Regions from separate parts of the Kitasatospora sp. NPDC088779 genome, predicted to be linked through region 1. Evidence: predicted binding sites of a transcription regulator. Region 1 holds the regulator's gene; each other region holds the start of a gene.
What was found. The regulator HrcA, encoded in region 1, represses chaperone genes, less so after heat shock. The targets are predictions, from matches to a motif close to TTNGCACTCNGNNNNNCNGAGTGCNAA.
Positions count from the first base shown of each region.

Region 2: the regulator HrcA is predicted to act here: its motif matches at 4,793-4,819, upstream of groL (chaperonin GroEL).
Region 3: the regulator HrcA is predicted to act here: its motif matches at 6,052-6,078, upstream of AB0P03_RS20605 (FmdB family zinc ribbon protein).

Region 1 covers NZ_JBFBHW010000013.1:119,337-129,547, forward strand. Annotated here, with positions in the region: gene AB0P03_RS15045 (long-chain fatty acid--CoA ligase) at 1-855, shown strand, start outside; gene hemW (radical SAM family heme chaperone HemW) at 914-2,143, shown strand; gene AB0P03_RS15055 (Uma2 family endonuclease) at 2,185-2,742, shown strand; gene AB0P03_RS15060 (DUF3097 domain-containing protein) at 2,749-3,576, opposite strand; gene AB0P03_RS15065 (hypothetical protein) at 3,601-4,185, opposite strand; gene htpX (zinc metalloprotease HtpX) at 4,236-5,156, opposite strand; gene hrcA (heat-inducible transcriptional repressor HrcA) at 5,420-6,454, shown strand; gene dnaJ (molecular chaperone DnaJ) at 6,531-7,670, shown strand; gene AB0P03_RS15085 (16S rRNA (uracil(1498)-N(3))-methyltransferase) at 7,781-8,530, shown strand; gene AB0P03_RS15090 (PDZ domain-containing protein) at 8,603-10,211, shown strand, end outside.
Region 2 covers NZ_JBFBHW010000051.1:50,470-60,680, reverse strand. Annotated here, with positions in the region: gene AB0P03_RS33170 (trehalose-6-phosphate synthase) at 1-884, opposite strand, end outside; gene AB0P03_RS33165 (glucosyl-3-phosphoglycerate synthase) at 935-1,912, opposite strand; SAM riboswitch class I at 2,084-2,220, shown strand; gene thrC (threonine synthase) at 2,238-3,518, shown strand; gene AB0P03_RS33155 (MoaD/ThiS family protein) at 3,558-3,836, shown strand; gene AB0P03_RS33150 (cold-shock protein) at 4,426-4,629, shown strand; gene groL (chaperonin GroEL) at 4,976-6,598, shown strand; gene AB0P03_RS33140 (hypothetical protein) at 6,694-7,050, shown strand; gene AB0P03_RS33135 (PadR family transcriptional regulator) at 7,172-7,555, shown strand; gene AB0P03_RS33130 (hypothetical protein) at 7,552-8,550, shown strand; gene AB0P03_RS33125 (copper homeostasis protein CutC) at 8,608-9,294, shown strand; gene AB0P03_RS33120 (AAA family ATPase) at 9,352-10,211, opposite strand, start outside.
Region 3 covers NZ_JBFBHW010000020.1:54,864-65,074, reverse strand. Annotated here, with positions in the region: gene AB0P03_RS20620 (penicillin acylase family protein) at 1-2,361, opposite strand, end outside; gene AB0P03_RS20615 (potassium/proton antiporter) at 2,673-4,157, shown strand; gene AB0P03_RS20610 (MFS transporter) at 4,625-5,896, shown strand; gene AB0P03_RS20605 (FmdB family zinc ribbon protein) at 6,090-6,413, shown strand; gene AB0P03_RS20600 (hypothetical protein) at 6,709-6,972, shown strand; gene mscL (large conductance mechanosensitive channel protein MscL) at 7,003-7,422, shown strand; gene AB0P03_RS20590 (hypothetical protein) at 7,433-7,678, opposite strand; gene AB0P03_RS20585 (sigma-70 family RNA polymerase sigma factor) at 7,819-8,790, opposite strand; gene AB0P03_RS20580 (phosphatase PAP2 family protein) at 9,232-10,044, shown strand; gene AB0P03_RS20575 (carbon-nitrogen hydrolase family protein) at 10,118-10,211, shown strand, end outside.

The sequences.
Region 1 (10,211 bases):
CTGGGCCTCAGGCTGCAGCACGGCCTGGCCGACAAGCTGGTCTACGCCAAGATCCGCGCGGCCTTCGGCGGCCGGCTGCGCGGCGCCGTCTCCGGCAGCGCCGCGCTCGCGCCCGAGATCGGCTACTTCTTCCTCGGCGCCGGCGTGCCGATCCTGGAGGGCTACGGCCTCAGCGAGACCAGTGCCGGCTCCTGCGTCAACCGTGAGGAGGACGTCCGGATCGGCACCGTGGGCCGCCCGCTGCCCGGCACCGAGGTCCGGATCGCCGAGGACGGCGAGATCCTGCTGCGCGGCCCCGGCGTCATGCGCGGCTACCACGACCTGCCCGAGAAGACCGCCGAGGTGCTGGAGGCCGACGGCTGGTTCCACACCGAGGACATCGGCGAGCTCGGCCCCGACGGCTTCCTGCGGATCACCGACCGCAAGAAGGACCTGTTCAAGACCTCCGGCGGCAAGTACGTCGCGCCCAGCGAGGTCGAGGGCAGGTTCAAGGCGGTCTGCCCGTTCGTCAGCAACATCCTCGTGATCGGCAACGGCCGCAACTTCTGCACCGCGCTGATCGGCCTGGACGAGGCGGTCATCATGCCGTGGGCCGCCGCGCACGGGCTGAAGGACAAGTCCTACGCCGAGGTGGTCGCCGACCCGCAGGTGCACCAGCTGATCGAGGGCTTCGTCAAGCGGCTCAACGCCGACCTCCAGCGCTGGCAGACGATCAAGAAGTTCCACCTGCTGCCACGCGACCTCGACATCGAGCACGGCGAGCTCACCCCGAGCCTGAAGATCAAGCGCCCGGTGGTCGAGCGGACCTACGCGGACGCCGTCACCGCGATGTACGCGGGCGCCAACGAGGCCTGATCGGCCCCGACCCCGTACGGCTCACCGGTTCGGGTGAGCCGTACGGGACAATGGGGTCATGCCCTCCGCACTCCCCGACGGTGAACCGGTGCCGTCCGACGGTTCCCTGCCCGCATCCGCCCGCACCGGTCTCGGGCAGCGGCCGTTCGGCTTCTACCTGCACGTGCCCTACTGCGCCAGCCGCTGCGGCTACTGCGACTTCAACACCTACACCGCGACCGAGCTGCGCTCCTCCGGGGCCGTCGCCTCCCAGGAGACCTACGCGGACAACGTGGTCGCCGAGATCCGGCTGGCCCGCCAGGTCCTCGGCCAGGTCGACCTGCCGGTCCAGACCGTCTTCCTCGGCGGCGGCACCCCCACCCTGCTGCCCGCTCGCGACCTGGTGAAGATGCTCGCCGCGCTGCGCGAGGAGTTCGGGCTCGCCGAGGGCGCCGAGGTCACCACCGAGGCCAACCCGGAGTCCGTCGACCCGGCCTACCTGGCCGAACTGCGCGAGGGCGGCTACAACCGGGTCTCCTTCGGCATGCAGAGCGCCCGCCCGCACGTCCTGAAGCTGCTCGACCGCCACCACACCCCGGGCCGCCCCGAGGCCTGCGTCGCCGAGGCCCGCGCCGCCGGCTTCGACCACGTCAACCTGGACCTCATCTACGGCACCCCCGGCGAGTCCGACGACGACTGGCGCGCCTCCCTGGACGCCGCCATCGGCGCCGGGCCCGACCACGTCTCGGCGTACTCCCTGATCGTCGAGGACGGCACCAAGCTCGCCGCCCGGGTCAAGCGCGGCGAACTGCCGATGATCGACGACGACGTGCACGCCGACCGCTACCTCATCGCCGAACAGGCCCTCAGCGCCGCCGGCTACACCTGGTACGAGGTCTCCAACTGGGCCACCACCCCGGAGGGCCGCTGCCGCCACAACGAGCTGTACTGGACCGGCGCCGACTGGTGGGGCGCCGGCCCGGGCGCGCACAGCCACGTCGGCGGCGTCCGCTGGTGGAACGCCAAGCACCCCGCCGCCTACGCCCAGGCCCTCGCCGAGGGCCGCACCCCGGCCCTGGGCCGCGAGGTGCTCGCCGAGGAGGACCGCCGGGTCGAGCGCATCCTGCTGGAACTGCGCCTCGCCGAGGGCATCCCGCTCACCCTCCTCACCGACACCGGCCGTCACGCCGCCGCCCGCCACCTCGCCGACGGCCTCCTCGCCGCCGAGCCGTACGCCCAGGGCCGCGCCGTCCTCACCCTCCAGGGCCGGCTGCTCGCCGACGCGGTCGTACGTGACCTGGTGGACTGACATTCGTTAACGTGGGTGTCAGCCGTCGGAGGGAGCGTGCGATGACCGCCATCGATGATCGGATGACCGGGATCTTCGAGAACCTGGAGGTGCCGGAGGGCATCAAGGCCGAACTCATCAGGGGGGAAATCGTGATGATGGCGGGGCCTGACATGGTCCACAATCTCATCGTCCTGGCGATTCAGCACCAGCTTCCGTACGGTCGGTGGCGTCCACTCACGACCCAGGACCTGGGGATCCCCGGCCAGGCGAGCGAACCCCAGCCCGACCTGGTCGTCTTCGAACGCGGGGCGGTCCAGGAGCACGGACGACTGCTGCCGTCGCCCGCCGTCACCCTGGTGGTCGAGGTGGTGTCGAAGACCAGTGTCGATCGTGATTACCGGACCAAGCGGGAGCTCTACGCCGAGGGCTCCGTCCCCGCGTACCTGATCGTGGACCCGATCAAGGGGGTCTGCGTGCTGCTGACCGAGTTGGGTAGGGATCCCGGGTCCGGCCTCCCGAGGTACATGTCCGAGCGGACCAGCAAGTTCGGCGAGCCCGTCCCCGTCAGCCTGCTTGAGATCGATCTGGACACCACGGACTTTCAGCAGTACGTCTGATCGGCCTCACTCCGGAACCGTCACGAAGTCGATCAACTCCTCGACCTTGCCCAGCAGTTCCGGCTCCAGGTCCTTGTAGCTGTCCACCGTGGAGAGGATCCGCTTCCAGGCGGCGGGGGTGTTCACCGGCCAGCCGAGGCGGCGGCAGACGCCCTCCTTCCACTCCTCGCCGCGCGGGACGGCGGGCCAGCCGGCGATGCCGACGGAGGCGGGCTTCACGGCCTGCCAGATGTCGATGTAGGGGTGGCCGACGACCAGGACGGCGTCGCCGGTGACCTGGGCGGCGATGCGCTGCTCCTTGGTGCCGGGGAGCAGGTGGTCGACCAGGACGCCGAGGCGCCGCCCCGGGCCGGGGGCGAAGTCGGCGACGATCGCGGGCAGGTCGTCCACGCCCTCCAGGTACTCGACGACCACGCCCTCGATCCGCAGGTCGTCGCCCCAGACCCGCTCGACCAGTTCGGCGTCGTGCCGGCCCTCGACGTAGATCCGCGACTCGCGGGCGACCCGGGCCCGGGCGCCGGGGACGGCGACGGAGCCGGAGGCGGTGCGGCCCGGCGTACGGGAGGGGGCGGGGCCGGCCGGGCGCACCAGGGTGACCGTCCGGCCCTCCAGCAGGAAGCCGCGCGGCACCAGCGGGAACACCCGGAGCTTGCCGAAGCGGTCCTCCAGGGTGACGGTGAAGCCCTCGGCGGTCTTCTCGCAGCGCACCACCGCGCCGCAGAAGCCGGTGGCGGCCTCCTCCACCACCAGGTCCCGTTCGGCGGTCACCTCCGGGGCGGGTTGCTGCTTCTTCCACGGCGGGGTCAGGTCGGGTCCGTACTGGCGGCTGCGCATGAAAGCGACTATACGGACGGACCGTCAGAGGCCCGGCGCGCCCCAGACCGGGAACCAGCGGCTGAGGTCCTTCTCCAGCCGCAGGTCGTTCCCGAGCATCGCGTTGACCTGGAGCTCCAGCGGGCTGTTGCGCCGCTCCCCGCCGCCGGGCATCGGGGCGAAGGGGTAGAAGGTGCCGCGCTTGTAGAGGTAGACCAGGGCCAGCGACTGCCCGTCCGGGTTGCGGAAGCCGACCAGCGAGCAGAGCAGCTGCGGCCCGAAGCCGTTCGCCTCCAGCTCGCTGTTGACCGCGTGCAGGTCGTTGACCAGGTCCGGCAGTTCCTCGGGGGTGTGCCGGGCGAGCAGCCAGGAGTAGCCGTAGCCGTCCTTGGAGGCCTCCACCGGGACGCCGCCGCGCTCGGTGTCGGCGTCGAGCAGCGCCCGCACCTGCTGTTCGACCTGACCGAAGGCCGCGCCCTCGACGGCGGCGAAGCAGACCGAGCCGAGCCCGGTGGGGGTGAACCCGGCCCCGGCCTCCAGGGTGAGGGCGGCGGACGGGACGCCGAACAGCTGGTCGAGGTCGGGCTTGACGGGCTTGGTGCGCCCGAACAGGGTGTCCAGGATTCCCACGGCGGTCCTTTCGGAGGAGGGAGTCGGGAGGGCGGCAGGGGGGCGGGGCCTCAGCGGCCGAGCTGCTCGGAGATCTTCGCCAGCTGCTCCAGGCGCTTCTCCAGCGTCGGGTGGGTGGAGAACAGCTGCGAGGCGGTCTCCCGGGCGCTCAGCGCGGGGGCGAAGTAGAAGGCGTTGTAGGGCTGCGCCTGGCGCAGGTCCTTGCTGGGGATGGCGGCGATCTGGCCGGTGACCTTGGTGAGCGCGGAGGCGAGGGCGCTGGGCCGGCCGGTGAGCTGGGCGGCGGCGCGGTCGGCGGCGAGTTCCCGGTAGCGGGACAGGAGCCGGGTGAGCAGGAAGCTGATGGCGTAGACGACCATCGACACCAGCGGGATGATCAGGGCGACGATGGCCGCGTTCTGGTCGTTGTTGTTGCGGTTGCCGCCCATGAACCCGCCGTACATGGCGATCCGGGTCATGGCCCCGGCGAGGACGCCGAGGAAGCCGGCGATGGTCATCACCGCGACGTCCCGGTGGGCGACGTGGGACAGCTCGTGGGCGAGGACGCCCTCCAGTTCCTCGGGCTCCAGCCGTCGCAGCAGGCCGGTGGTGACGCACACCACGGCGTTCTGCGGGTTGCGGCCGGTGGCGAAGGCGTTCGGCATGTCGTTGTCGGCGACCGCCACCCGGGGTTTGGGCATGTCGGCCAGCGCGCAGAGCCGGTCGATGGTGCCGTGCAGTTGCGGGTACTGCTCAGGGGTCACCTGGTGGGCGCCCATCGCCCGTTCGGTGATCTTGTCGCTGAACCAGAACTGGGCCACGAACAGCCCGCCGGAGATCAGGACGATCAGTGGCCAGGCGCCGCGCAGCAGCACGATCAGCAGACCGGTGAAACCGACGTACAGCAGCCCGATCACGAACATCGTCACGACCATGCGGCCGGTCAGACCGCGGTCGGGCGCGAAACGGGTGTGCTGGCCCGAGCTCGACATTGCTTGCTCCTCCATTCGCCGTCGTCTTCGATGCTGCCACCCGGACGGCCCCGCGGCACCACCCCCGCGCCGGGAACTGCGGGCAGGATCACTCCGGCCGGGCCGTTCCTGCCGTTGGGCCCGGGCCTTACACTGGCAGGTACGGTTTTGGCACTCGCAGGTTCAGAGTGCCAAAGCGGGTGCCGGAGCCGGGATCCTCCCGGAGCGGGCAGCAGCATGCGTGACACGAACGGACAACGTGCGAAGACGGAGGTGTGTGCCCCATGGCCGGTGAGGTTCGCCAGCTGGACGACCGCAAGCTCGCCGTGCTCCGCGCGATCGTCCAGGACTACGTGGGCACCGAGGAGCCGGTCGGCTCCAAGGCCCTGGTGGAGCGGCACAACCTCGGAGTCTCCCCGGCGACCGTCCGCAACGACATGGCGGCGCTGGAGGAGGAGGGCTACATCCACCAGCCGCACACCAGCGCCGGGCGCATCCCCACCGACAAGGGGTACCGCCTGTTCGTCGACAAGCTCGCCGAGGTCAAGCCGATGAGCGCCCCCGAGCGCCGGGCGATCCGGCACTTCCTGGACGGCGCCGTCGACCTGGACGACGTGGTCATGCGGACGGTGCGGCTGCTCGCCCAGCTCACCCGGCAGGTCGCGGTGGTGCAGTACCCCTCGCTGTCGCGGTCCACCGTCCGGCACATCGAGCTGGTGGCGCTGGCCCCGACCAAGGTGATGCTGGTCCTGATCACCAACACCGGCCGGGTCGAGCAGCGGATGGTCGACTGCCCGGGCCCGGTCGGCGAGACGGTCCTGGCGGACCTGCGGGCCCGGATCAACGCGCGGGCCGTCGGCCAGCGGCTGCCGGACGTGCCGGGGTTCCTGGAGGAGCTCCCGGCGGGTTTCGAGCCGCCGGACCGCCCGACCGTCAGCACGGTCCTGGCGACGCTGTTCGAAGCGCTCGCCGAGCAGAACGAGGAGCGGATCATGCTGGCCGGCACGGCCAACCTGACCCGCTTCGGGCACGACTTCCCCCTGACCATCCAGCCGGTGCTGGAAGCCCTGGAGGAGCAGGTCGTCCTGCTCCGCCTCCTGGGTGAGACGGCGGACGCCGCGATGACGGTCCGGATCGGGCGGGAGATCGCCTACGAGGGGCTGAATTCCACCTCGGTGGTGTCGGTCGGTTACGGTTCGGGCGACGAGAGCGTGGCCAAACTGGGTGTGATCGGTCCGACCCGGATGGACTATCCGGGCACAATGGGGGCGGTGCGTGCGGTGGCGCGGTACGTGGGCCAGATCCTGGCCGAGTCGTAGCACAGGCCGCCGTCGGAACCTCTGACGGCGGTGTCCAGTCGCAGCACTACTACAGGCGGAACAAGCGGAGCATTTGGTGGCCACGGACTACTACGCGGTACTCGGCGTCCGACGGGATGCGGGGCAGGACGAGATCAAGAAGGCCTTCCGGCGCCTGGCACGCGAACTGCACCCGGACGTCAACCCGGACCCGAAGACGCAGGAGCGGTTCAAGGAGATCAACGCCGCTTACGAGGTGCTCTCCGACCCGCAGAAGCGCCAGGTCTACGACCTCGGAGGTGACCCGCTCTCGCCGGGCGGCGGGGGCGCGGGCGGCTTCGGCGCGGGGGCGGCCGGCTTCGGCTTCTCCGACATCATGGACGCCTTCTTCGGCGCCGCGGCCGGCCAGCGCGGCCCGCGCTCGCGCACCCGCCGCGGCCAGGACGCCATGATCCGGCTGGAGATCACCCTGGAGGAGGCCGCCTTCGGCACCACCAAGGAACTCCAGGTCGACACCGCCGTCACCTGCACCACGTGCAGCGGCGAGGGCGCGGCCCCCGGCACCTCCGCGCAGACCTGCGACATGTGTCGCGGCAGGGGCGAGGTCTCCCAGGTCACCCGGTCGTTCCTGGGCCAGGTCATGACCTCCCGTCCCTGCCCGCAGTGCCAGGGCTTCGGCACCGTCGTGCCGACCCCGTGCCCGGAGTGCGCCGGCGACGGCAGGGTCCGCGCCCGGCGCACCCTGACCGTCAAGATCCCGGCCGGTGTCGACAACGGCACCCGGATCCAGCTGGCCGGCGAGGGCGAGGTCGGCCCCGGCGGCGGCCCGGCCGGCGACCTGTACGTCGAGATCGCCGAGACCACCCACACCGTCTTCCAGCGGCGCGGGGACGACCTGCACTGCACCGTCACCATCCCGATGACGGCCGCGTCCCTCGGCACCCAGGTGCCGCTGCAGACCCTGGACGGGCTGGAGGAGGTCGACATCCGGCCCGGCACCCAGTCCGGCCAGTCGATCCCGCTGCACGGCCGCGGCATCACGCACCTGCGCGGCGGCGGCCGGGGCGACCTGATAGTGCATGTCGAGGTGCAGACGCCCACCAAGCTCGACCCCGAGCAGGAGGAGCTGCTGCGCCGGCTCGCGGTGCTGCGCGGCGAGGAGCGGCCGTCCGGCCAGTTCGCGCCGGGCCAGCAGGGCCTGTTCTCGCGCCTCAAGGACGCGTTCAACGGCCGCTAGGCCCTAGGCCGGGGCCGCTACTGGGCCCTGGCCGTCCGCGCGGGGGTGCCGGGTTCTGCCCGGCGCCCCTTTCGCGTTCCCGATCCGCCCCACCCCCGGAGGTTCCCCGCATGACCGCCCCCGTCTTCGTCGTCGAGACCGAGCGGATCGCCGCCGCCGCGCCCGGCTCCGTGGTGCGCCTCGACGGGCCGGAGGGGCGGCACGCGGCCGCGGTGAGGCGGCTGGCGGCGGGCGAGGCGGTGACCCTCGCCGACGGGCTGGGCCTCGGGGTGGACGGGACGGTCGCCGCGGTGCTCGGCAAGGACGCGATCGACGTCACGGTGGCCGCCGTCCGCCGGGAGCCCGAGCCGGCGCCGCGGATCGTCGTCGTCCAGGCGCTGCCCAAGGGCGACCGCGGCGAGCTCGCGGTGGAGACCATGACCGAGGTCGGCGTGGACGTGATCGTCCCGTGGGCCGCCTCGCGCTGCATCACGCAGTGGAAGGGCGACCGGGGCGCCAAGGCACTCGCCAAGTGGCGGGCCACCGCCCGGGAGGCCGGCAAGCAGTCCCGCCGGCTGCGCTTCCCCGAGGTGCGCGAGCCGGCGACCACCCGGCAGCTGGCGCCGCTGCTGGCCGGGGCCGCGTTCGCCGCCGTGCTGCACGAGGAGGGCGCCGAGCCGCTGGCGCTGGCCGCGCTGCCCGCGGCCGGGGACGTGGTGCTGGTGGTCGGCCCGGAGGGCGGGGTCTCCCCGGAGGAGCTGGCCGCGTTCGCCGAGGCGGGTGCCGGGCCGTACCGGCTGGGCCCCTCGGTGCTGCGCACCTCCACCGCCGGGGTGGCCGCCGGCGCCCTGCTGCTGGGGCGCACCGGCCGCTGGTCGTAGCCGGCCCGCCCGTGCGGTCGGAGTCTGCCCGAACCGGCCCGCGCCGTGCGCGCACGTGCCTACGCTGACCGCGTGACGGAACCCCTGAGCACCTCCGCGGGCGCCTACCTGCGCCACCCCCATCTGCACGGTGACCTGGTCACCTTCGTCGCCGAGGACGACGTCTGGCTGGCCCCGCTGGACGGTGGCCGGGCCTGGCGGCTGACGGCCGATCACGTGCCCGTCCGGCACCCCCGGTTCGCCCCCGACGGGCGGCACATCGCCTTCACCTCCACCCGGGACGGCGCGCCCGAGGTGCACGTGGTGCCGGTGGACGGCGGGCCGTCCCGGCGGCTCACCCACTGGGGCAGCGAGCAGACCGAGGTGCGGGGCTGGACGGCCGACGGGCGCCCGATCGCCCTCACCACCGCCGGCGAGGCGACCCTGCGCCGCAGCTGGGCGCACGCCGTGCCGCTGGACGGCGGCGAGTCGGTGCGGCTGCCGTACGGGCCGGTCGGCGGGCTCGCCTTCGAGCCGGGCGGCGACCGCGTGCTGCTGGGCACCGTCAACAACCGCGAGCCGGCCTGGTGGAAGCGCTACCGGGGCGGCCGGGCGGGCAAGTTGTGGATCGGGCGGGACGCATTCGTCCGCGTCCACGAGGAGTTGGACGGCCAGCTCGACTCGCCGCTGTGGGTGGGGGACCGGATCGCCTTCCTCTCCGACCACGAGGGCGTCGGCGAGCTCTACTCCAGCCTCCCGGACGGCTCCGACCTGCGCCGCCACACCACCGACCCGGACGGCTTCTACGCCCGCAACGCCGGCACCGACGGCACCCGGACGGTGTTCCACCGGGCCGGCGACGTCTGGCTGCTGGACGACCTGGCGGGAGCCGCGCCCCGCCGCCTCGACATCCGGCTGGCCGGCCCGCGCAGCGGCCGTCGCCCCCGCCCGGTGCACGCCGCGCACTGGCTGGAGTCCGCCGCCCCCGACCGCACCGGCCGGGCCGGCGCCGTGGTGGTGCGCGGCGACGTGCACTGGCTGACCCACCGCGAGGGCCCGGCCCGGGTGCTGGACGAGACCCCGGGGGTGCGCGGGCGGCTGGCCCGGGTGGTGCCGGGCGAGGACGGCGCCCAGGGCGTGCTGTGGGTGTCCGACGCCGAGGGCGAGGACGCCCTGGAGTTCGCCCCCGACGCGCAGGGCGCCGAGCGCCGCCGGCTGGCCGCCGGGCGGATCGGCCGGGTCAACTCCCTGGCGGTGTCCCCGGACGGCAAGCAGGCCGCGCTCGGCGTGCACGACGGCCGGGTCCTGCTGGTCGCGCTCGCCGACGGCACCGTGCACGAGCTGGACCGCAGCGCCGACGGCGAGGTCAGTGGGCTGGCCTTCAGCCCGGACTCGGCCTGGCTGGCCTGGTCGCGGCCGGTGCACCGGCTGGGCCCGTACTCGCTGCGCCAGATCGTGCTGGCCGACCTGGTGGCCCGGACGGTCGGCGAGGTCACCCAGGAGCGCTTCATCGACACCTCGCCGGCCTTCACCGCGGACGGCCGCTACCTGGCGTTCCTGTCGGTGCGCAACCTCGACCCGGTCTACGACTCGCACGTCTTCGACCTGTCGTTCCCCAACGGCTGCCGCCCGTACCTGATCACGCTGGCCGCCGACACGCCGTCCCCGTTCGGGCCGCAGCGGGCCGGGCGCCCGCTCGGCG
Region 2 (10,211 bases), on a different contig from region 1:
CGCCGCCCGCCGACGGCCTCGCGGAGGGCGTCGAGGCGTTCGTCGACGTCCGGGCGGTGGGAGCGCTCGCGCAGGAAGTCGGCGTCGGCGCCGAGCGCGTGCACGCCGAGCCGGGTGGTGCGGCCGGCGTGGGTGACGGTCATGGCGTCCCGGTCGACCTCGGCACCGAGCAGGTCGGCGCAGCAGTCGGCGAAGGCCAGCGCCCAGCGGCGGGTCAGGAAGCCGGCCCGGTCGGCGCCCAGGATGCCGGTGAGGACGGCCTCGGCGACGTCGTCGGGAAGCAGCCGGAAGTACTCGGGCGGGGCCCACGGGGTGTGCGAGAAGTGGCCGATCCGCAGGTCGGGGCGGGCGGCGCGGAGCAGGGCAGGGGTCAGCGAGAGGTGGTAGTCCTGGACCAGCACGGCGGCCCCGGGGGCGGCCTCGGCGGCCAGCGCCTCGGCGAAGGCGGCGTTGTAGGCGCGGTAGGCGGCCCACTCGGTGCGGAACCCGGCGTCGAAGGCGGGGGCGGTGGGGGTGGCGTAGAGCAGGTGGTGGACGAACCAGAGGGTGGAGTTGGCGACGCCGTTGTAGGCGCGGGCGAAGGTGTCGGGATCGATGTCCAGCATGCGGACGGCCTGGCCGCCCACGTCGTGCCCGGCGAGGTCGAGGCGGCCGTCCGGGGCCCCTCTGGCGGCCTGCCGGTCGGCCGCGCCGAGGGCGGCGCAGACCCAGACGGCGTCGGGGTCGTCGATGGCGGAGAGGCCGGAGACCAGGCCTCCGCCGCCGCGGCGGAGGGTCAGCGTGCCGTCGTCCGCGGTGCCGAACGACACCGGTCCCCGATTGGAGGCCACCAGGACGGGGGCGGTGCCGGTCGCACTCGAACGTTCGGTCGTGAGATCGCCCATGGTTGGTACGTTGCCGGGGCTCCGGAGCGGCAAACCCTTTCGGTGGGTGTTCAGTGTCGGGTCGCGTACTCGGGCACGGTGTGCATGGGCGGGCGTTCCAGGGCGGTCACCGGGTGGGTGTGGGCGGTGAACTCCCGGCTCTGCGGGTCGCGGGTGAACTGGGTCAGCAGCGGGTGGACCAGGTCGGCCGAGGCCTTCAGCCGGTGGGTGCGGTCGAGGCGTTCGAGGGCGGTGCGGTAGATGGTGGCGGCCATCCGGCCGAGGGCCTGGCCGTCCTGGTGCCGGTGGTGCCGGACGCCGACGTCCACCTGGGCCAGGGCGTCCAGCCCGACCGTCTCCAGCGCGTCGACCAGCAGGCCGAGTTCGACGCCGTAGCCGGTGGGGAAGGGGAGCCGTTCGAGCAGCGCGCGGCGGGCCGCGTACTCGCCGCCGAGCGGCTGGACGAAACCGGCGAGTTCCGGCCAGTGCAGGTTGAGCAGCGGGCGGGCGACCAGTTCGGTGACCCGGCCGCCGCCGGCCGGGACCACCGCGCCCTCGGTCTCCAGCGGCCGGTCGTACATGGCCTTGACCAGCTGGATGTCCGGTTCGGTCAGCAGCGGGCCGAGGATGCCGGAGACGAAGGCCGGGTCGAACTCGCGCAGGTCGGCGTCGACGAAGCAGACGATGTCGCCGCGGGTGACCAGCAGCGAGCGCCAGAGCACCTCGCCCTTGCCGGGGACGGCGGGCAGCCGGGGCAGGATCGCGTCGCGGTACTCCACCCGGGCGCCGGCCCGGGCCGCGACGGCGGCGGTGGCGTCGGCCGAGCCGGAGTCGACCACGACGAGTTCGTCGACCAGCGGGAGGCGCTCCATCAGCTCGCGGCGGATGGTGCGGACGATGTCGCCGACGGTGGCCTCCTCGTCCAGCGCGGGCAGCACCACGCTGACCGTGTGGCCGGTCCGGCGCTTGGCCTCCAGCAGGGCGTGCACCGGCCGGTCGACCGCGCTCCACGAGCGGCGGCGCAGCCAGGACGCCGCCTGCGGGAGCAGCGCGGGGGTCGGTTCGGCGGGCACGGGACTCTCCTCGGCGGGGTCGGTGGGACGCGCCATCTCGCGTGGCGGACGATCCCGTTCGGGGTTGACGCCTTCGGATACAGTCTTCGTACAGCGGCCGGACCTTTGCACGCCGGGGTCGCCGTTGAGCACCACCACAATTTCACAAGCTCATCCAGAGGGACTGAGGGAACGGCCCGTTGACGTCCCGGCAACCTTCTCGCGCGGCTGTCTGTCGACAGGCCCCGGCGGGACAGGTGCCAATTCCGGCCTGTGGCGCGACCGTGCCACGGGGAAGATGAGGAGAGAGGCCTCCGCCATCATGGCTATCGACACTGTCGCACCCGCATCCGTGGACCTCGGCCCCGCCACCGCGCTGTCCTGTCGGGAGTGCGGCACCCGCTTCCCGCTCGGTCCGAGCTTCGCCTGCCTGGAGTGCTTCGGCCCGCTGGAGATCGCGTACGACTTCGGCAGCGAGGACGCCGAGGCGCTGCGCCGCCGGATCGAGGCCGGCCCGAGCTCGATCTGGCGCTACGCGCCGCTGCTGCCCGTCCCGGCCGACGTCGCCACCAAGCCCAACCTGAACCCCGGCTGGACCCCGCTGGTCAAGGCGGACAACCTGGGCCGCGAGCTGGGCTTCACCGCGCAGCTGCACATCAAGGACGACTCGGGCAACCCGACCCACTCGTTCAAGGACCGCGTGGTGGCCTGCGCCATCGAGGCCGCGCGGGCCTTCGACTTCACGACGCTCTCCTGCTCCTCCACCGGCAACCTGGCCGGCGCGGTGGGCGCGGCGGCTGCCCGGGCCGGCTTCAAGTCCTGCGTGTTCATCCCGCACGACCTGGAGCAGGGCAAGGTCGTCATGGCCGGGGTGTACGGCGGCGAGCTGGTCGGCATCGAGGGCAACTACGACGACGTGAACCGCTTCTGCTCGGAGCTGATCGGCGACCCGGCCGGCGAGGGCTGGGGCTTCGTCAACGTCAACCTGCGCCCCTACTACGGCGAGGGCTCCAAGACGCTGGCGTACGAGATCTGCGAGCAGCTCGGCTGGCGGCTGCCGGAGCAGATCGTCATCCCGATCGCCTCCGGCTCCCAGCTGACCAAGATCGACAAGGGGCTGCAGGAGCTGATCAGGCTCGGCCTGGTCGAGGACCGGCCGTACAAGGTCTTCGGCGCCCAGGCGGCGGGCTGCTCCCCGGTGTCGGCGGCGTTCAAGGCCGGCCAGGACGTGATCCGCCCGGTCAAGCCGGACACCATCGCCAAGTCGCTGGCGATCGGCAACCCGGCGGACGGCCCGTACGTGCTGGACATCGCCCGGCGCACCGGCGGCGCGGTCGAGGACGTCACCGACGCCGAGGTGGTGGACGCGATCCGGCTGCTGGCCCGGACCGAGGGCGTCTTCGCCGAGACCGCGGGCGGGGTGACCGTCGGCGTGCTGAAGAAGCTGGTGGAGACCGGCCAGCTGGACCCGGCCAAGGAGACCGTCGCGATCAACACCGGCGACGGCCTGAAGACCCTGGACGCCGTCGCCGGGGCCGGGATGACCGCCGTCATCCGCCCGACCCTGGCGTCCTTCCACGACGCCGGCCTCGCGTCCGCCTGAATCCCCCCACCCCGCTGGGCCCTGTCCGCTAGGAGAACCATGAGCGCCAACGTCCGTATCCCCACCATCCTGCGCACCTACACCGGCGGCGCCGCCGAGGTGGCCGCCGAGGGCGCCACCCTGGGCGAGGTCATCGCCGACCTGGAGAAGAACCACGCGGGGATCGCCGCCCGCATCCTGGACGACGCCGGCAAGCTGCGCCGCTTCGTCAACGTCTACGTGAACGACGACGACGTGCGCTTCGCCGAGGGCCTGGCGACCGGGATCGCGGACGGCGCCAGCGTCTCGATCATCCCGGCGGTGGCCGGCGGCTGCTGAGCCGCGCCCCGATCCGGGCACCCCGCCCGAGCCGCTCGTCCGACCGGCCGTCCGCGCGTACGGAATTCCGTTCTCCGTACGCACGGGCGGCCGGCCGCATTTCGGCGGGAATATGGCGGGGTCAAGTCGGAGTAGAGTGTGGCTCGGTTGGGAACAGGGCTTCCCCTCATCCTCACCCGCGAATCACCCGCGAATCGCCGGACGGTCGTCCGGCCGCTGAGACCGGTCGGGTGCCTGGGCCGTGAAACATGTCAGGCAGATGTCAGAATTCCCGCGGGGATTTGCAGTAATCCGTCCGCTATGTCCGGCGTGAAATGCCGAATTCCTCCCGCTTTGGCCCGTCCTGCCCCTTGGCGTGGTGCCGGAATTCCCCGCAGCTGACCCTGTTGCAGAGGGCGTCGATCCGGATACATTCAGCCGCGGTCGACGTAATCACCCGCTCACAGGGCGCCGTCAGGCACCCCCGGCGGAGGGTTGCGGCGTGCACGGCTGCGCCCAGGGGGGGTTCCCCGGGCCGGCCTTCAAACCAGACCCGGGCCCGCGACCTGCGGGCGCGTGAAGGGCCAGCACAGCACTAGGGGAGTTCGGAATGGCTCAGGGCACCGTCAAGTGGTTCAACGCGGAGAAGGGCTACGGCTTCATCGCGGTCGACGGTGGTGCGGACGTCTTCGTCCACTACAGCGCGATCCAGATGGACGGCTACCGCACCCTCGAGGAGGGCCAGCGGGTCGAGTTCGAGATCTCCCAGGGACAGAAGGGCCCGCAGGCGGACATGGTCCGCGCCGCGGTGTGACCCCCTTCCGACCCCAGGAGCTCGGCGCGGCCCACGGCTGGTGACCACTCGCTTCTCGACGGGCCCGTGCGACACGCGTCGTACGGGCCCGTCGGCGTTCCCCGGCGGGGAGTTGCGCGGGTCGGCGGGAGCGCCCCGGGCGGCTCGCGGGATCGCGATTGGGCTTGCACTCGACCACCCCGAGTGCTAATTATTGGCGTTAGCACTCACAGCGTGAGAGTGACAGCGGACCGGGTCGGTGAGGCCCCCGGGAGCGGTAGGGGAAAGGACCCCCGCACACCAGGGCCGTCCGTCGCGGGCACCCCTTGGTCCGAGCAGTCGACCGTGTCCCGGAGGACCACTTCTGATGGCCAAGATCATCGCCTTTGATGAGGAAGCTCGCCGCGGCCTTGAGCGTGGCATGAACCAGCTCGCCGACGCAGTGAAGGTCACGCTCGGCCCCAAGGGTCGCAACGTCGTGCTGGAGAAGAAGTGGGGCGCCCCCACGATCACCAACGACGGTGTCTCCATCGCCAAGGAGATCGAGCTCGAGGACCCCTACGAGAAGATCGGCGCGGAGCTCGTCAAGGAGGTCGCCAAGAAGACCGACGACGTCGCGGGTGACGGCACCACCACCGCCACCGTGCTCGCCCAGGCCCTGGTTCGCGAGGGTCTGCGCAACGTCGCCGCCGGCGCCAACCCGATGGCCCTGAAGCGCGGCATCGAGAAGGCCGTCGCCGCCGTCTCCGACCAGCTGCTGGCCCAGGCCAAGGACGTGGAGACCAAGGAGCAGATCGCCTCCACCGCCTCCATCTCGGCCGCCGACACCCAGATCGGCGAGCTCATCGCCGAGGCCATGGACAAGGTCGGCAAGGAAGGCGTCATCACCGTCGAGGAGAGCAACACCTTCGGTCTGGAGCTCGAGCTCACCGAGGGCATGCGCTTCGACAAGGGCTACATCTCCGCCTACTTCGCGACCGACCTGGAGCGCATGGAGGCGACCTTCGAGGACCCCTACATCCTCATCGCCAACTCCAAGATCGGCTCGGTCAAGGACCTGCTGCCGCTGCTGGAGAAGGTCATGCAGAGCGGCAAGCCGCTCGTCATCATCGCCGAGGACGTCGAGGGCGAGGCCCTGTCGACCCTGGTCGTGAACAAGATCCGCGGCACCTTCAAGTCCGTCGCCGTCAAGGCCCCGGGCTTCGGCGACCGCCGCAAGGCCATGCTCGGCGACATCGCCATCCTCACCGGTGGCACCGTGATCTCCGAGGAGGTCGGCCTCAAGCTGGAGAACGCCGGCATCGACCTGCTGGGCACCGCCCGCAAGGTGGTCATCACCAAGGACGAGACCACCATCGTCGACGGTGGCGGTGACAGCGAGCAGGTCGCCGGCCGCGTGAACCAGATCCGCGCCGAGATCGAGAACAGCGACTCGGACTACGACCGCGAGAAGCTCCAGGAGCGCCTCGCCAAGCTGGCCGGCGGCGTGGCCGTCATCAAGGCCGGCGCGGCCACCGAGGTGGAGCTCAAGGAGCGCAAGCACCGCATCGAGGACGCCGTCCGCAACGCGAAGGCCGCCGTCGAGGAGGGCATCGTCGCCGGTGGTGGCGTCGCGCTGCTCCAGGCCTCGGTCGCCTTCGACAAGCTGGAGCTGGAGGGCGACGAGGCCACCGGTGCCAACATCGTCAAGGTCGCGCTGGAGGCCCCGATCAAGCAGATCGCGACCAACGCCGGCCTGGAGGGTGGCGTCGTGGTGGAGAAGGTGCGCAACCTCCCCGCCGGTCACGGCCTGAACGCGGCCACCAACACCTACGTCGACCTGATCGCCGAGGGCATCATCGACCCGGCCAAGGTGACCCGCTCCGCGCTGCAGAACGCCGCCTCCATCGCGGCGCTGTTCCTCACCACCGAGGCCGTCATCGCCGACAAGCCGGAGAAGGCCGCTGCGGCCGCCGGCGGCGGCATGCCGGGCGGTGACATGGACTTCTGATCCTGATCGCACCGATCGGATCGGCTGGTTCCTGATCGTGTGGGCGGTCCCCTTCGGGGGGCCGCCCACACGGCGTTCTACCGGAGAATGGACAGATGGCTTCCGACGACATCGAGACCGCGCTGTACAACGCGCGGGCGCTGATCCTGGCCGACCTCACCTCGCGGGACGTGGCGGACGCCGCCGTCGTCTCCCTGGTGGAGCAGGCCGTGACGCACCGCCGCTGGTGGTTGGAGCAGTGGCCGGACGGCACCGGGTACGTGCTCGGGCTGGTCGCCCAGGACGTCCAGGACGCGCTGCTGGAGGCGTACGGGCGCTGGCCGCTGTGCACCGCCTGCGCCGCCGACGGGGACCCGCACGCGCTCGGCGTGGAGCCGGAGCTGGGGCCGGAGCCGCACTGGGTGTGCGGCAAGCAGGGCGCGGTGGTCGCGCCGGTGGGGGAGCTCTCCTAGCCCGCTCGTGGTCCGCTCCCAGCCCGCTCCTGGTCCGTTCCCAGTCCGCTCGTGGTCCGCGTCGTGGACCGGGCGGCGGGAGTACTGGACCTATAGGTAGGTTGACGATATATGTAGTCGTATGACTGAACGCTCGATGCAGGAGCCGACGCTGCTGCTGCTCACCGCTCTGGCGGACGCCCCGAGACACGGCTACGCCCTCATCCAGGAGATCGCCGCCATCTCCGAGGGCCGGGTCAAGATGCGCACCGGCACCCTGTACGGCGCCCTCGACCGCCTGCTCCAGCAGGGGCTGATCGAGGTCGCCGCGGAGGAGGTCGTGGACGGGCGGGCGCGGCGCAGCTACGCGCTGACCAGCGTCGGCCGGGAGGCGCTGGCCTCCGAGGCGGAGCGGCTGCGGGCCGTCGCCACCGAGGCGGAGCGCCGTCTCGCGAACGTCTGGTCGGCGCTCCAGGGCAAGCCGGAGCCGGAGGGGAAGTCGATGATGAGGGGGTTCTTCGCATGACCATGACCACACCGACGATGGGGGCGCCTTCGACCGCGCTGCGGGCGGCGCTGCAGTTCTACCCGCCCCGCTACCGCCGGGAGCGCGGCGAGGAACTGGCCGCGGTGTTCGCCGACACCACGGCGGAGGCGGGCCGCTCGGCCGTCGCCCGTGAGGCGTTCGACCTGGCCGCGTACGGGCTGCGGGTGCGGCTCGGGCTGACCGGCTCCTCGCTGGCCGGGCGGGTGCTCGCGCTGGCCGCGCCGATGGTCGCCGGGGCGCTGGCCGGTGCGGCGCTGGTGCCGTGGGTGAGCGATGCGGAGCGGGCCGCCCGCCGGCTGACCTGGGACCCCTCGTACACCACGTACGCGCTGACCATCGCGCCGCCGGTGATCGCGCTGCTGCTCGCGGTGGCCGTCGTGACGGGGCGCTGGACGGCGGTGCGGGTCATCTCGCTGCTCCAGGCCGTCTCCGCGCTGTTCGTGCTGGCGCAGGCCGTCGTGCTGCCGCCGGAATTCGACCTCTGGGGGGTGGGGGACAGCAGCGTGGCCACCATGCCGTTCGTGTTGGGGGCGCTGCTGCTGGCCGCGGCGCCGACGGAGTTGCTGCCCAGGGCCTCCTGGCGTTCCGGCGGGCTGGCGCTGGCCTCGGTCCTCGGGGGCGGGCTGCTGGTGGCGCTCCAGCACTGGGGCGACTCCACCTTCCCGCTGGACATGCAGTGGTTCGCGGCGCTGCTGATCGGGCCGCTGCTGCTGACCTTCACCGCGCTGCGCGGCCGGGTGCTGCCGGCGGCCGTCGGGGTCGCGGTGCTGTCGCTGACGATGTTCGCGGGCCTGTTCAACATCTGGCGCGAGGGCCGCGGGTTCTGGCACGTGCTGCCGATGGCGGCGCCGGTGCTGCTGCTCCTGGTGGCGGCCGCGGTGGCGATGCGCCGGATCGGGGCCGGCGACGGGCCCGGCGGACGGTTCGGCGGATGGTTCGGCGGGGACTCCGGGAAGGGGCGCAGCCTGGCGTGACCCGGGGGGCGGGGCGAAGTGCTCGCCGGGCCCGGCCGGATGTGGCAACCTACTGATATGTCTAGACCAATTTTCGAAGTCATCGCGCTGACGCCCCAGGACGCCCAGGCTGCCGAGTCGGGCGGCGCCGACCGGCTCGAACTGGTCACCGACATGGCCGCGGACGGGCTCACCCCGTCCGTCGAGGACTTCGCCCGGATCCGGGCCGCCGTCGACATCCCGCTGCGCGTCATGCTCCGGGTCCGGGACGGCTTCGCGCCCGGCGGCCTGGACGAACTGGCCGCCCGGGCCGCCGCGTTGCGGGCCGAGGGCGCCGAGGAGTTCGTCTTCGGCTTCCTCCACGCCGACGGCACCGTCGACCTGGCCGCCACCGCCGCCGTCGCCGAGGCGGTGGCCGGCTGCCGCTGGACCTTCCACCGGGCGATCGACCACAGCGCCGACCGGGCCGCCCTGCGGGCCGCCGTCGGCGCGCTGCCCGGGCTGGACACCTTCCTCACCTCGGGCGCGCCTGCCGGCGTCGACGCCGGGTACGAGGTGCTGCTGGCGGAGCAGGCCCGCGCGGGCGAGCCCGGGTACGGGCAGCGGATCCTGATCGGCGGCGGCCTGCGGGCCGAACACCTGAAGGGGCTGCGGGCCGAGGGCTTCGACGGCTTCCACGTCGGCGGTGCGGTGCGGGTCGACGGCTGGCGGACGCCGGTGGACGCGGCCAAGGTCGCCGAGTGGCGGGCCCTGATCGACGCCTGAGCGTGCGCGGAGGGCGGGGGCCGGTCCCGGTGGGGCCGGCCCCCGCCGCTCGGTTCCTCAGCGCAGCTGCGCGGGCAGCGGTTCGCCGTGCAGCACCGTCAGGCCGGAGACGGCACGGGTGAGCGCCACGTACAGCCGCCGCAGGCCGGTCCGCTCGTCCGGCTCGCCCGCGATCACCGCGGCCGGCTCGTCCAGCACCACGTAGTCGTACTCCAGACCCTTGGCCAGCGAGGCCGGCACGAGCGTCAGCCGGGCCTCGGCGCTGGTCTCGGCGCCGGGGGACAGGTACGGCAGGCCGGCCGCGGTCAGCGCCTCGGCGAGCAGCGGGATCCGGGCGTCGGCGGCGATCAGCCCGGTCGAGCCCTCGTGCTCCAGCGCCTCGCGGCAGGCCGCCACGACGGCGGGCACGGCCTCCGCGTCCGGGAGGCGGCGGATCGTCAGCGAGCCGGGGGCGTCGCGGACGGAGGTCGCCGGGGCCAGGCCCGGGGCGATCGCCGGGAGCAGCCGGGAGGCGTACGCGATGACCTCCTCCGGCACCCGGAAGCCCTTGGTCAGCTCCTCGACGTGGGCGTCCGGCTTGCCCAGGTGGCGCAGCGCGTCCGGCCAGCTCGCCGTCGCCCACGGGGTGGTGCCCTGGGCGAGGTCGCCGAGGACGGTCGCCGAGCCGGTCGTGCAGCGCCGGCCGACCGCGCGGTACTGCATCGGGGAGAGGTCCTGCGCCTCGTCCAGCACCACGTGCCCGAGCGAGGGGGTGCGCTGCACCAGGTCCGTCGCCTCGTCGACCAGGACGGCGTCGGCCTGCGTCCAGCGGGCCGTCTTCACCGAGCGGCCCGGCTTGGGCCACAGCACCGCCTGCTGCTCCTCCGGGGTCAGCACGCCCTCCGCGCAGGCGGCCAGGAACTCCGGGTCGGAGAGCA
Region 3 (10,211 bases), on a different contig from region 1:
CTCGCGCAGGGTCAGCTTGTGCAGGCGGCCCCAGCTCCAGGTGGAGATGTCCTTGCTGAGCAGCGAGGTGAGGTCCTGCCGGGCGTCCTTCATCGCCTCCTTGAGCAGGTTGTCCAGGCCCTTCTGCTCCTTGTGCTGGGAGTCGATGTACGTCCACCAGGAGCTGTCCGGCTTGTCCAGCTGCTGCCGGACCACCTCGGTCCAGCGGTCGCCGCCGTCCGGCTGGGCCTTGCCCGGGTCGCGGGTGCCGCACTCGGTGACGATCTTGCTGGAGCTGTCCGGCCTGGTCGGGTCGTCCTGCTGGCGGACCAGCAGGCAGTTGCCCTTGGCCCGCAGGTCGGCCGGGAACTTCTGGCCGAAGGCGAGGCTGAGCAGCTGGCGCCAGACGCCGTTGTAGTAGGCGGCGGCGGCCGAGTCGGCGTCCTGGTGGTAGTTCCAGTCCTTCAGCAGGTCCTGGGCCTCGCGCACGTACGGGTCGTCGATCTGCTGCTTGAGCAGCAGCGGGACGAGCGTCTTGGCCATGATGCTGGTGTTGTCCAGCTGCATGGTCTGCATGTCGTCCGGCGAGATCTTGCCGTTGTTCTTGAGTAGGCCCTCGATCTGGTCGGTGATCTCCTTGGCCCGGGTGCCGTACTCCCAGTCCTTGGTGAGCGAGTACTTGTAGCTCGGGTCCACCACGGCCTGGTTCGCGGTGACGATGTAGCCCGCGGACGGGTCCAGGCTGTACGGCAGGGCGGTGAAGGGGATCGAGCCCTTCCACTGGTACGTGGAGTCCCAGCCCGGGGCCGGGTAGGTGCCGTCGCCCTTGCCGCGGACCGGGATGTCGCCGGGGGCCTGGTAGCCGATGTGCTTGGCGTCGGCGTAGACCAGGTTCTGCGCGGGGACGGCGAAGTCCTTGGCGGCGGCCCGGAACTCGTCCCAGTTGCGGGCCCGGTCCAGCTCGAACACCGCGTCCATGGTCTTGCCGGGGTTCAGCGCCGTCCACTGCAGGGCGACGCCGTAGCCGCCGGTGCCGCGGTCGGGGGCGGCGCTGCCGTTGGGGGCGTACTTGCCGACGTTCTGCTGCTCGGTGCTCTGGTCGGAGATGAGCGGGGCGCCGGTCTGGGTGGTGCGGACGGTGATCGTGCGGTCGTCGCCGCCGGCGACCTTGATGGTCTCCTTGCGGAGGTCGAACTTCACGTCCTTGCCGTCGACCTGGTAGGTGTCCGGGCCGGTGACCTTCTCCAGGTAGAGGTCGGTCACGTCGGCGCCGAGGTTGGTGAAGCCCCAGGCGACGTCCTTGTTGTGGCCGATGATCACGCCGGGCATGCCGGCGAAGCTGAAGCCGGAGACGTCGTACTGGCAGGCCGGCGAGCTGGTGCGGCAGTGCAGGCCCATCTGGTACCAGACCGAGGGCAGGCCGGGGCCGAGGTGCGGGTCGTTGGCCAGCAGCGGCTTGCCGGTGGTGGTGTGGGTGCCGGCGACGACCCAGGAGTTGGAGCCGATGCCCTGGCCGGGGCGGCCGAGCAGCTGCGGCATGCCGTCGATCCGGTCGGTGAGGCCCTGGAGCAGCGCCTTGGTGGTGGCCGCGCCCTGGGTGGTGGCGGTGCCGCCGCCGGACGGGGGCGAGCCGTCGGCGGGGCGGTAGTTGTCGCCGGCCACCGTGCCGGTCTTCACGATCGTGCCGTTGCGGGTGTACGGGTAGTCGGGGTACAGCTCGGCGATCTTGTCCGGACCGAAGTCCTGGGCCAGCAGCGAGCGGTCGATCTCCTCCTGGAGGTTCCCGGAGAGGTTCCAGGCCATCGCCTTGAGCCAGGCCACTGAGTCGACCGGGCTCCACTGCTCGGGCTGGTAGTCGCCGTTGACGGCGCCGAGCAGGGCGTACTCCAGAGAGGCCTTCTCGCCGCCGGGGTGCTCGGCGAGCCAGGCGTTCACGCCGTCCGCGTAGGCCTGGAGGTTCTTCTTGGTGTCGGCCGACAGCTTGGTGTCGAACTCCTTCTGCGCCACCTGCCGCCAGCCCATGGTCCGGATGAAGGCGTCGGTGTCGACCTGGCCGTCGCCGAACATCTCGGACAGCCGGCCGGCGGTGATGTGCCGCCGGACGTCCATCTCCCAGAAGCGGTCCTGCGCCTGGACGTAGCCCTGGGCGCGGAAGAGGTCCTCGTTGGTGTCGGCGTAGAGCTGCGGGATGCCGTTGGCGTCCCGCTTGACGTCGACCGGCGCGCTCATGCCCGCCACCTTGACGGTGCCGTCGACCTCCGGGAAGGACGCGCGGACCGCGGTGACCCCGCGGTAGCCGCCGTAGCCGACGCCGGCCACCAGCAGCACGACCAGCACGATCACGATCAGACGGGCGCGCCGGAACTTCTTCGAGCGGGGCATCTGGGTCCTTGCGGTCCTGACTTCGGGGCGGGCGGGCGTGTCCAGGGCCGGGGGCCGTGACAGGGCACCACATTAGGCCGAGTCGGCCGAGCGGCGTGCACGGGGGACGCTCACCGTGGGATCGGAGGAGGTCAACGAGGAGGCCCGGAAGCGGCGGTTGGGGGCCCGAGGAGGAAAAGAAACTAAAGATATGGCAAAATGTTAGACTGAGTAACGATCCGCAACAGGAGCATTGACGCCTTCTTAACGGGTCGCGCCCTCCAGCACCACCAGACACCCCGCCCGCCCCTGCCTGCACGAGGTGCCACTGCGTGAACATCGACCACCTGAACCAGCTCCTCCTCGAGTTCTCCGTGATCCTGCTGGTCGCGGTGGTCGCCGTGCGGATATCCACCCGCTCAGGGCTACCGAGCCTGCTGATCTACCTCGGGATCGGCGTCGCCCTGGGCCAGAACGGCATCGGCGTCTCCTTCAACAACGCCGAGCTGACCCAGGTGCTCGGCTACGCGGCGCTCGTGGTGATCCTCGCCGAGGGCGGCCTCAAGACCAGCTGGCGCGAGGTCAGACCCGTGATGCCGGCCGCCACCGTGCTCGCCACCGTCGGCGTCGGGGTCAGCGTGTTCGTCACCGCGGCCGGCGCGCACTGGCTGGTCGGCCTGGACTGGCGGACCTCGATGCTGCTCGGCGCGATCGTCTCCTCCACCGACGCCGCCGCCGTCTTCTCCGTCCTGCGCATGGTCCCGCTGCCGCACCGGCTCACCGGCCTGCTGGAGGCCGAGTCCGGCTTCAACGACGCGCCCGTGGTCATCCTGGTCGTCGCCTTCGCCACCACCGGCGAGCTGGACTCCTGGTACGTCCTGGTCGGCACGATCATCGCCGAGCTGGCGATCGGCGCGGCGGTCGGCTTCGCGGTCGGCAAGCTCGGCGCGTACGGGATCAAGCACGTCGCGCTGCCCTCCTCCGGCCTGTACCCGATCGCGGTGATGGCGCTGACCGTGCTCGCCTACGCGGGCGGCGCACTGCTGCACGGCTCCGGCTTCCTCGCCGTCTACATCTGCGCGGTGATCCTCGGCAACGCCAAGCTGCCGCACGGCCCGGCCGTCCGGGGCTTCGCCGACGGCCTGGCCTGGATCGGGCAGATCGGCATGTTCGTGCTGCTCGGCCTGCTCTGCACGCCCGAGACCATGGGCTCCGCGGTGGTCCCCGCGCTGGTGATCGGCGGCGTGCTGGTCTTCCTGGCCCGGCCGCTGTCCGTGGTGCTGACGCTGACACCGTTCAAGGTTCCGGGCCGGGAGCAGGCGCTGCTCAGCTGGGCCGGGCTGCGCGGGGCGGTGCCCATCGTGCTGGCGACCATCCCGCTGGTGTCGGGCGCGCCGAAGGCCCAGGACGTCTTCAACATCGTCTTCATCCTGGTCGTCGTCTTCACCCTGCTCCAGGGCCCGACCCTGCCCTGGGTGGCCAAGCAGCTGCGGATCGGCGAGGGCTCGATGGGCCAGGACCTGGACATCGAGTCCGCCCCGCTGGAGAAGCTGCACGGGCACCTGCTGTCGGTCGCGCTCTCCCCCGGCTCCCGGATGTCCGGCGTGGAGGTCAGCGAGCTGCGGCTGCCCAAGGGGGCCGCCGTCACCCTGGTGGTGCGGGAGGGCAGCTCCTTCGTGCCGGACAAGGCGACGGTGCTGCGCGGCGGGGACGAGCTGCTGGTGGTCACCACCGACGAGGTCGGCGAGGCGGCCGAACGGCGGCTGCGGGCCGTGGACAAGGGCGGCAAGCTCGCGGGGTGGCTGAACGGGCGGTGAGACCCGCCGTCGGGCGCTGAGCCGGGAAGGTGGGCGGCGGGTGGCGACCGCAAGGCCGGAAGACCGGAAGGCCTCACCAGCTGTTCACCTTCGATGGGCAGGACAATTTTGGACGGGCCTTGTAGTCTGGGGATTCGCGCGACATCTACGCGCGTATATGTATGATGGTCAGATCACACCCAGCATCTGCCTGAAGCAGAGTTGGCGCGACCGTTCGGCGGCCGCGGTCCGGACCTCGGCCACCACGCCGGGCCGGCCCGGTATCTACCCCGGTCGACGCGCGAGAGGACGACTCTCGGCGCCGTCGGGGCCACCCCATGCCCTGCCGCGCTACCAGGCAGCAGGAAGGACCGACCGTGACGGCCCGCCGAACGGTCGACGACCCCGCGGACACCGCGACCCCGCGTGACACCGCCAACGCCACCCCTGCCGACGGCACCGCCGATGCCGCCGGCGCCCCCGCCCCCGTGCGGGTCGGGTACGGCGCGCTGCTGCGCACGCCCGGCGCCTGGACGTTCCTGGCACCGGCGTTCCTCGCGCGGCTGCCGTACGCGATGCTCAGCATGGGCATCCTGCTGCTCGTCAAGGACACCCACGGCTCGTACGGCACCGCGAGCACCGTCGCGGCCGTCGCCGCCGTCGCCCAGGCCCTGATCGGCCCGCAGACCGGCCGGCTCGCCGACCGGTACGGCCAGACCGCCGTCCTCGTCCCGACCGTCGTGGTGCACGCGGCCTCGGTCGGCGCGCTGATCGCGCTGTCGCTCGGCCACGCACCGGCCTGGAGCCTGTTCCTGGCCGCCGTCCCGGCCGGCGCGAGCGTTCCGCAGATCGGCGCCATGGTCCGGTCCCGCTGGATCGCCGAGTTCACCGCGGACGGCGCGTCCGCCTCGTCCGCGGCCAAGGTGGGCACCGCGTTCGCCTTCGAGTCCGTGACGGACGAGTTCACCTTCGTGATCGGCCCGATCCTGGCCACCGCCGTCGCCACCACGGTCAGCCCCTCGGCCGGGCTGATCGCCGAGGCCACGCTGACCCTCGTCGGCGGCCTGGCCTTCGCCGCCCAGCGGCGCACCGCGCCCGCCCGGGCGGTGCCCCAGCCCGGCGTGCGGCGCGCCTCCGCGCTCGCCTCCCCCGGCGTCCGGCTGCTGGCCGGGGCCTTCCTCGGGGTGGGCGCCGTGTTCGGCGGCATGCAGGTCTCGGTGAACGCCTTCGCCGACTCGGTCGGGCAGCACGCCGCCGCCGGCACCGTGTACGGGATCTTCGCCGGCGGCTCGATGGTGGCCGGCGTGCTGTACGGCGTGATCGCCTGGCGGCGGGCCGTGCAGCAGCGGATGATCATGAGCTACGCCCTGCTCGTGCTGGGCTGCTCGACGCTGTGGGCGATGCCCAACCTGATCGCGCTCGCCGTCGCCGGACTGGTCTGCGGCCTGGCCATCGCGCCGACCCTGATCAGCGGCTACACCCTGGTCGAGACGCTCGTCGCGGACGGCGCCAAGACCGAGGCGTTCACCTGGCTGACCGGCGCCATCGGCCTCGGCCTGGCGGTCGGCCAGATGATCGCCGGGCAGCTGATCGACGGCCACGGGCCGTCCAGCGGGTTCCTGGTGCCGGTGGCCGGCGCCGGCCTGGGCCTGATCGCGCTGGTGTCGCTGCGGCACCTGCTGACCGCGCCGGGCCAGGTGGTCGCGGCCGCACCGGAGCGCGGCGCCGCGCCGCAGCTGGTGGGCGCGGCCAAGGGCTGAGCGGGCACGCGGTGGCGCACCGCGCGAAGCCGTGGGCGGCGCGCGGTGGGGGCGGCGCGGAGCCGCGGTGGAAGAGCGTGCGCGGCTCGGCCACGGCTCATCTCACATCGGAGTCGCTGGACTGATCCAGCGGAATGCCGCATCATTGACCATCGTTAGCACTCATCAGGCGAGAGTGCCAGGAGGAAGACAAGTGCCCACGTACCAGTACCAGTGCACCGAGTGCGGCAACGGCCTGGAGGCGGTGCAGAAGTTCACCGACGAGGCGCTGACCACGTGCCCCGACTGCCAGGGACGGCTCCGCAAGGTCTTCTCGGCCGTGGGCGTCGTGTTCAAGGGCTCGGGCTTCTACCGCACCGACAGCCGTTCGTCCTCCAGCAGCACGGTGGGCGCAGGCTCCTCCGGTAGCTCCTCGGCGTCGTCGTCCGGCTCGACCCCGGCGTCGTCCTCGACGTCCTCGTCCTCCGGTTCTTCGAGCTCTTCCAGCTCCTCCAGCCCGGCTCCGGCCGCGAGCTGACCTCGGCGCCGGACGCCCAGCGCATCGACAAGGCCCGCCACCCCGCGTTCTTCGCGGGGCGGCGGGCCTTCGTCGTCCCGGTTCGCCGTCACCACTCGTCGCCCCGGTTCGTCATCCCGGGCGGGCCGGATGCACTCGTGCGGGTGTACGAATTCGTCCACAGGGCCCGAGTTGTCCACAGGCTGCGGATAAGGGCTTTCCGGGGCGGCGCGCGGCGCACATCGTAGGGGTCGCCGGAGAACGACCGGCCCGCACAGGAGCGGCCCCCACGACCTCGGTGGTGACCATGACGACCATGAGCCTCTCCGTACCGCTGCCCGCACCCGCCGTACCGCCCCGGCGGGAGGTGCCGCGCTTCCCGCCGATCCGGCGCGGGGCCGGCGGGTGGCACCGCTGGCGGCACGCCGTACGGCACCGGGCCGGGGTGCCCGCGCTGGTGCTGCTCGCGGTGGCCGCGGCGCTCGCGGTCGGGCCCGCGCGGGCCGGGCTGCCGGCGCCGCCGGGCGGCCCGGTGGGCCGGACGGGTTGTCAATCCGGCCCAACGGAAGATCACCCGTGACCGGGCAACGACTTCGTCGTTCACGGCGGCATGAAAGGCTTCAAGCAATTCCTGCTGCGTGGAAACGTCGTCGAATTCGCCGTCGCCGTCGTCATCGGCGCGGCCTTCACCAACATCGTCAACGCCTTCGTCAAGGGCGTCATCAATCCGATCGTCGGCGTCTTCGGAACGAAGGACCTGGCGTCCTACAGTTCCTGCCTCAAGGGCCCCTGCGAGCTGAACGCCACCGGCGAGGTCACGTCCGGGATCCTCATCCTGTGGGGATCGGTGCTCAGCGCCCTGCTGCAGTTCCTGATCACGGCGGCCGTCGTCTACTTCGTCCTGATCGTGCCCATGAACAGGCTGGCCGCCAGGCGGAAGAGCACCGCCGAGACGGCGGCGGAGGCCGAGGCCAAGGAGGTCCAACTGCTCACCGAGATCCGCGACGCGCTGATCGCCCCGCAGCGCTGAGCACCGCTCCTCAGTCCCCGTGGTGCGGCGGGCGCTGGCTCAGGTACCAGTCCAGCCCCCGCCCACCGCTCTCCCCCGCCCCGGGGCGCTCACCCCAACCGGTGTCGGTGTCGTCCCGGGACTGCTGGTCCAGCGGGTCCCGGAAGACCAGCCGGGCCTTCGGCGCCGCCGGCCGCTCCTCCCGCCCCTGCTGCTCCCCCTGCCCCTGCCCCTGTCCCTGCTCCCGCGCCTGCCCCTGCTCGCTCACCCTGCTCACTTCCGCTTCCCGTCGACTGCCGTCCGGATCGTCCCGTCCCTCCAGCCTAAGAGCCCCGCGACACACCCCGGGCCCTGGTGCGGAGCGCTCCGCACCAGGGCCCGGGGCCGGGTGGAGCCGCAGGCAGTTGGCTCGGGTTCTCAGGCGGCCTCGAAGCCCGCGTGGTCGGCGATCTTCTTCAGCTCGGCCAGCGCGTGCTTCTCGATCTGGCGGATCCGCTCGCGGGTGAGGCCGTGCTGCTTGCCCACCTCGGTGAGGGTGCGCTCGCGGCCGTCCTCCATCCCGTAGCGGGAGCGGATGATCGAGGCCGTGCGGTCGTCCAGCCGCCCGATCAGGCCGTCCAGCTCCTCGCGGCGGAGCATCACCATCACGGCGTCCTCGGGGGACGTCGCCCCGGTGTCCTCGACCAGGTCGCCGAACTGGGTCTCGCCCTCGTCGTCGACCGCCATGTTGAGGCTGACCGGGTCGCGGGCCCAGTCCAGCACGTCCTTGATCCGGGCCTCGGTGGTGTCCAGCTCGGCCGCGATCTCGGCCGGCTCGGCCTCGCGGCCCAGCTCCTTCGACTTCTCCCGCTGCACCCGCCGGATCCGCCCCAGCTCCTCGACCAGGTGCACGGGCAGCCGGATGGTGCGGGACTGGTCGGCGATCGACCGGGTGATCGCCTGCCGGATCCACCAGGTGGCGTAGGTGGAGAACTTGAAGCCCTTGGCGTAGTCGAACTTCTCGACGGCGCGCACCAGGCCGGCGTTGCCCTCCTGGATGAGGTCCAGCAGCGGAAGGCCACTGCGCGGGTACCGGCGGGCGACCGCCACCACGAGCCGGAGGTTGGAGCGGATGAAGACGTCCTTGGCGCGCTCGGCGTCCTCGGCTATCGCCTCCAGTTCCTCGCGCTTCACGCCCTCGGGGAACACGCCCTCCTCCAGCAGGTGCTGGGCGTACACGCCGGCCTCGATCCGCAGTGAGAGCTCGACCTCCTCGGCGGCATCGAGCAGGGGTGTCCTGGCGATCTCGTCGAGGTACATACCGACCAGGTCGCGGTCGGCCTCAAGGTTGGTCGGGCGGGCCGCGCGAGTCCGGTCGGCCCTGTCGCGAACGACGGCACGGGTGGCCATGCTTGCTCCCTTTGCTGGAATTGCCGAGGTCTGCCTGCCTGCCCCCCGAGAGGGCAAGAAGTGCGGGCCCCGCCGGGGCTCACACGTAACGATCCAACGAACAGAATCCGGACAACATTCCCAAGTCACTCAGATTCTTCCCCGCGATGCAGTACCCTGCTGGTTTTCACCCCGGCCATGGACACCCGGTGACCGGACGAACACCTTCGGTGTCGTTTCCACTACCGCTTCCGAACGCTTCCGTCACGCCCCGCACACGCGCCCGCCGCCCCACCGGCCGCCATACAGGGTGAAACCCCCGAACGGGCACGCGCGTTCCCGCGCGCCCCCGCCTTCCACCGGCGCCCGCTCCCCGGCGCACGCAGGTTCTCCCCACAAACGATGCCGAATCGCTATCACCCGTGGTCCTGATCGCCCCGGGACACTGGGAAGGTGTCAGCCATGCACCTGACCAACAGCTCGACCGCCGTCACTGCGCGTCACCGCCGCCTCTTGCGGGATTCGGCGCTCGCGGTGGTCTGTGCCGCGCTGTTCGGCCTCCTGGCCGCCCTGGTGACCCGGCACTGGCATCCGCTGGAACAGCTCGACCAGAGCTGGATCGGCGAACTGCACACCTTCGCCCGGCGGCACCGGATCTGGACCGCCTCGGTGCAGACGCTCTCCGACATCGGCGGCACGGTCACGATGCGCACCCTGCTCGGCATCGCGGCCGTCTGGCTGTGGCTGATCGGCGCCCGGGTCCTGGCCGGCTGGGTGGCCGCCCAGACCCTGGTCGGCTGGGGCGGCCAGTGGGCGCTGAAGCTGGCCGTCGACCGCCAACGGCCCTCCTTCGCCGACCCGGTCTCGCACGCCGGCGGCCCGGCCTTCCCCTCCGGGCACGCCATGGCCTCGGCGATCACCTGCGCGGTGCTGGTCGGCCTGGTCTGGTACCGGGTCCGCCGACGCGGGCGGATCGCCGCCTGCACGGTGGCGGCGGCGACGGTGCTGACCATCGGCTGGACCAGGATCGCCCTCGGGGTCCACTGGCCGAGCGACGTGGTCGCCGGCTGGCTGGCCGCCGGATTCGTGCTGGGCGCCGTGACGGCCGTCGTCGAACTCTGGCGACCGGGCGCGCTCGCCCGCGACGTACGGCGGGTCAACTGGCGTACCCGGCCGAGGGTCCAGCGGATCACCGTGCCGTCGGTCCGGTCGCCGCGCGGCACCGACCCGCTGGGCGACGCCGCCACCGACCACCCGGACGGGGCCGTCCACTGAGGCCGTCGGCATCCACGCGCGGCCGTCCGAAGCCGTCCGGGGCTGCCCGAAGCCGTCCGCTAGCGTGACGGCCATGTCCCCCGACCCGGTCCCCACCGCCGCCGTCCGTCACCCCGAGCGCCCGCTGCGGATCGCCACCGTCCAGGCCCAGGCCGTGGCCGGTGACA